2 regions of the Cellulosimicrobium sp. I38E genome follow, and region 1 is predicted to be linked to the other one. Evidence: riboswitches for the same ligand, from Rfam matches in the RefSeq annotation. Region 1 holds a riboswitch; the other holds the start of a gene.
What was found. Region 1 has a riboswitch for FMN ahead of ribD (bifunctional diaminohydroxyphosphoribosylaminopyrimidine deaminase/5-amino-6-(5-phosphoribosylamino)uracil reductase RibD). Riboswitches for the same ligand answer to the same signal wherever they lie in the genome.
Positions count from the first base shown of each region.

Region 2: linked by a shared signal. The riboswitch ahead of pnuC (nicotinamide riboside transporter PnuC) and the one ahead of ribD (bifunctional diaminohydroxyphosphoribosylaminopyrimidine deaminase/5-amino-6-(5-phosphoribosylamino)uracil reductase RibD) in region 1 are both predicted to bind FMN.

Region 1 covers NZ_LUAZ01000044.1:1,495-3,686, reverse strand. Annotated here, with positions in the region: gene ribD (bifunctional diaminohydroxyphosphoribosylaminopyrimidine deaminase/5-amino-6-(5-phosphoribosylamino)uracil reductase RibD) at 1-988, opposite strand, end outside; FMN riboswitch at 1,148-1,273, opposite strand; gene rpe (ribulose-phosphate 3-epimerase) at 1,489-2,157, opposite strand.
Region 2 covers NZ_LUAZ01000061.1:23,881-26,072, forward strand. Annotated here, with positions in the region: gene A0J59_RS17300 (hypothetical protein) at 1-94, shown strand, start outside; gene pnuC (nicotinamide riboside transporter PnuC) at 129-827, opposite strand; FMN riboswitch at 977-1,102, opposite strand; gene A0J59_RS17310 (TetR/AcrR family transcriptional regulator) at 1,204-1,965, opposite strand; gene A0J59_RS17315 (MOSC domain-containing protein) at 2,048-2,192, shown strand, end outside.

The sequences.
Region 1 (2,192 bases):
TCCCCAGCAGCACCGGGGCCACGTACGCGTGCAGCTCGTCGACCGCGCCCGCCGCGAGGAACGCCGTCGCGAGCGACGGACCCCCCTCCACGAGCACGTGCCTCACCTCACGGTCCCCGAGCCGGGCCAGCACCTCACCGACGTCGCGCGTCAGCAGGTGCACCAGCTCGCCACCCTCGCCGCGCACCCGCGCCGACGGGGGGATCCCGCGCAGCCCGACGACGACCCGCAGCGGCTGGTGCGCCGCGAGACGCCCGGCGCTCGCGGCATCCGTCGCGTGCACCCGTGCCGTGAGCTCCGGGTCGTCGGTCAGGAGGGTGCCCGTGCCGACGAGGATCGCGTCGACCTCGGCCCGAACCCGGTGCGCGTGCTCGCGTGCCGCCGGTCCGGTGATCCAGCGGCTCGTCCCGTCCTCGGCGGCGACGTAGCCGTCGAGCGTCGTCGCGGTCTTGAGCGTCACGTACGGCGTGCCCCGGCGCACGGACGTGAGCCACACCCGGAGGAGCTCCTCGCCCTCCGCGGCGCGCAGACCCCGCACGACCCGCACCCCGGCCGCGCTCAGGCGGTGGGCGCCGCCCGTCGCCACGGGGTTGGGGTCGGCGACGGCGTGCACGACCTCGGCGACGCCCGCGGCGACGAGCGCGTCGGCGCACGGCCCGGTGCGGCCCGTGTGGGCGCACGGCTCGAGCGTGACGACGGCGGTCGCGCCGGCGACGTCGACGCCGCGCTGCCGGGCGTCGGCGAGGGCCGCGGCTTCGGCGTGCAGCGTGCCCGCACCACGGTGGTATCCCTCGGCGAGCACGGGCCGCGGGTGCGGGTCCAGAGATTCCGGAGAGGCGCCGTAGGCCACCGGCCGACCGCCTGGGGCGGGGCCCAGGAGCACGCAGCCGACCCGAGGGTTGGGCCCGTGCGCGGGCCCGCGAGCCGCGAGCACGAGCGCGCGCGCCATCGCGGCGTCGATCGTCAGGGTGCGGGGGCGCTCGCCCATCGTCCTCCTCCCGGGCACGAGCGCTCCGGGGTGAGGGCGGGCGGCGGGGTCAGGCCTGGACCGGCCCGACGGCGTCGCTCACCACGGCGAGGCCGTCGCCGTCACGAACGGGTGCGCCGACGGGTCGCCGGAGCACCACGCTCTGGGCGTGGCCGCGCCGCACGTGCTTCCTCCCATCCGGACTGTCACCGTCGGTCCTGGAGTTCCACCAGGTCAACCGCGCGTGGGCGCGGGTCGCGGACTGTCACCGCCGGCTCGGAATTGCACCGACCCCGGAGCACGTTCGTGCGTACTGCTGCTTTCAACCGAGCATGCTACTCGCGCATTCCTCGGCACCGACACGTCCGCCCGTCGAGCGAACGTGAACCGGGCCACCCCGCTCCTCCGTGCCGGTTGGTGAGGTGTCTCGGTTCGGCGGGGTGGTTATGGCCGCTTGGCACACTATTTTTATCGGTACGAGAGAAGGAGCCCTCCGCTCGGGCTCCTTCTCGGGTCGGCCGTCAGTGCGCGTGCGCCGAGGCCTCCGCCAGCTCGCGCAGCGCCTGGATCTCGCCCGGCACGCTCTCCGCCCCGTACACCGCCGACCCCGCGACGAAGACGTTCGCCCCCGCGTCGGCCGCCCGCTCGATCGTCGAGCGCGACACTCCCCCGTCGACCTGGATCCACACGTCCAGACCCGACTCGCTCACGGCCTCGCGGGCCCGTCGGATCTTGGGGAGCGTCCCGTCGATGAACGACTGCCCGCCGAAGCCCGGCTCGACCGTCATGACGAGGATCATGTCGACCTCCGCCAGAAGGTCCAGGAAGGGCTCCACAGGCGTCGCAGGGCGCAGCGCGAGGCCCGCGCGGGCCCCCAGGCGCCGGAGCTCGCGAGCGAGCCGTACAGGGGCAGCAGCGGCCTCGGCGTGGAACGTCACGGACGCCGCCCCGGCCTCCGCGTACGCCGGCGCCCAGCGGTCCGGGTCCTCGATCATGAGGTGCGCGTCGATCGGGACCGGTGACACCTGCGCCAGACGCTCGAAGACGGGAAGCCCGATCGTGAGGTTCGGCACGAAGTGGTTGTCCATCACGTCGACGTGCGCGTAGTCCGCGGTCGAGATGGCGTTCAGGTCGCGCTCGAGGTTCGCGAAGTCGGCGGACAGGATGCTCGGTGCGATGAGGGCTGCCATGGCCCCAGCCTAGGGCGCGTCCGCCCCGCAGCCGT
Region 2 (2,192 bases), on a different contig from region 1:
CGGGAGCGAGGTGCTCGTCGAAGCGCTGTGCGCGGACCCGACGCTGCGCGCGAGCCGGGTGGCGCCGTCGGACCCGATGCTGTTCGAGGACTGACCCGCGACCCCTGTCCGGGCCGCGGACCCGCGGGTCAGGCGGGCGCGCCCGCCGCCTCGGCCTCGGCCGTCGCGCGGCGGTTGACGCGCCACCACACGAAGAACCCGACGAGCGTGAACGCGCCGTAGAACACGTACATGAACGCGGACGCGTAGAAGCCGGCCGAGATCAGCAGCGGCACGCCCACGACGTCCACCGCGACCCAGATGAGCCAGAACTCGACCCAGCCCTTGGCCATGCCGTACGTCGCGAGCAGCGAGCCCATGAAGATCCACGCGTCGGCCCAGACGGGCTCGTACGACTCGAGCGCGCGGAACACGGGGGTGAGCAGCGCCGTCCCGCCGACGAGCGCGACGACGAGGAACGCACGCTGGCGCCACGACGCCCAGCGCGGCACGACGGCGACACCGTGGCTGTCCGCGTCGGCGTCGCCGAGCCGGGCCTGGGTCTTGCGCCACTGCACCCAGCCGTAGACCGACACGACGACGAACATCACCTGGCGGCCCGCCTGGCCCAGCAGGTTGACGGGGTTGGGCGTCGCGAAGACCGCGCCGAGGAACACCGTGAGCAGCAGCAGGTTGCCGACGATGCCCACCGGCCACGCCCACACCTTGCGCCGCATGCCGCCCAGCGCCGACGCCAGGCCGAACCCGTTGCCCACGATCTCGCGCCACAGCAGGTGCTGGTCGCCGATCGTCAGCTGCGCGTCGAACAGCGCGTGGATCAGGTCCATCGGATGTCCTCGTCCTCCCGGGCACGTCGGCTCCGGGGTGAGGGCGGGCGGCGGGGCCGGGCCACGAGGGCCCGACGGCGTCGCTCACCACGGCGGGGCCGTGCCTCGTCGCGCGGGCTCGTCAGAGCCCGGCCGAGGACGGCCGCGCCGCACGTGCTTCCTCCCATCCGGACTGTCACCGTCGGTCCTGGAGTTCCACCAGGTCAACCGCGCGTGGGCGCGGGTCGCGGACTGTCACCGCCGGCTCGGAATTGCACCGACCCCGGAGCACGTTCGTGCGTACTGCGTTCTGCAACCGCCGATGCTACTCGGGCATTCCCCGCGCGCGACGAGGTCGCGCGGCCGTCCCACGGGCTGGGACGGGTGGCGTACGGGCTCAGGCGAGCGCGTCGCGGACCGCTCGTGCGACGTCGTCCGCGACGCCCTGCGCGTCCGCCCCCGCGTCGACCACGGTGACGACGACGCGGCGGCCGGGCAGGCCGTCCCCGGGGTCGCGGCGCTGGGCGGTGGCGGCGTCGGGTGCGGCGTACCGGCCGACGGCGGCGCGGCGCAGGTCCGCGAACGCCTCCTCGAGCTGGGGACGCAGGTCCTGGTCGGGGGAGCGCAGCCACCGGCGCAGGAGCGCGTTGTGCACGGCGACGACCGACGCGGCGAACGCGATGGACGCGGTGGAGCGGCGCTCGTCCGGCGGGAGCGCGTCGCGCAGGTACGCGGTGAAGGCGCGTTCGTAGCGGTGGGTCGTGACGAGCTCGCGGTCGCGCAGCGCCGGCACCTGCTGGAGGAGCTGCCAGCGGGCCAGGGACGTCTCGCGCTGCCCCACGTGGTGGTCGAACACGAGCCGCGCCGCGCGGCAGACCTCGACGTACGGGTCGACGGCGGGGTCCGGCGTGAGCCGACCCTCGGCGTCGGGCACGGGTCGCGTCGCGGCGAGCATGACGACGACCTCGTCGAGCAGGAGCTCGTGGTCTGCGAAGACCACGTCCTCCTTGGACCCGTAGCGACGGAAGAAGGTGGCGCGGCTGACCTGGGCGGCGTCGGCGATCTCCTCGACGGTCGTCTGCTCGTAGCCCTTGCGGGTGAAGAGCTCGATCGCTGCGTCGACGGCCTGGGCATGGGTGCGGCTGCGGACGTCGGTCATGCACCGGACGGTACACCGGTACCCGCCGCTCGCCCGGTCCGGGTGGTGGTCGTGCGGCCCGGCCAGGTGCGAGGCTGGGAGCATGCCCGACCAGCCCCGCGTGCACACGATCCACGTCGCCAAGGCCCGGCGGCTGCCGACCCGCGTCGTCGAGCAGGTGGAGGCCGAGGAGGGCAAGGGCCTCGTCGGCGACCGGTACCACGGCTCCAAGCACCGGCACGTGACGA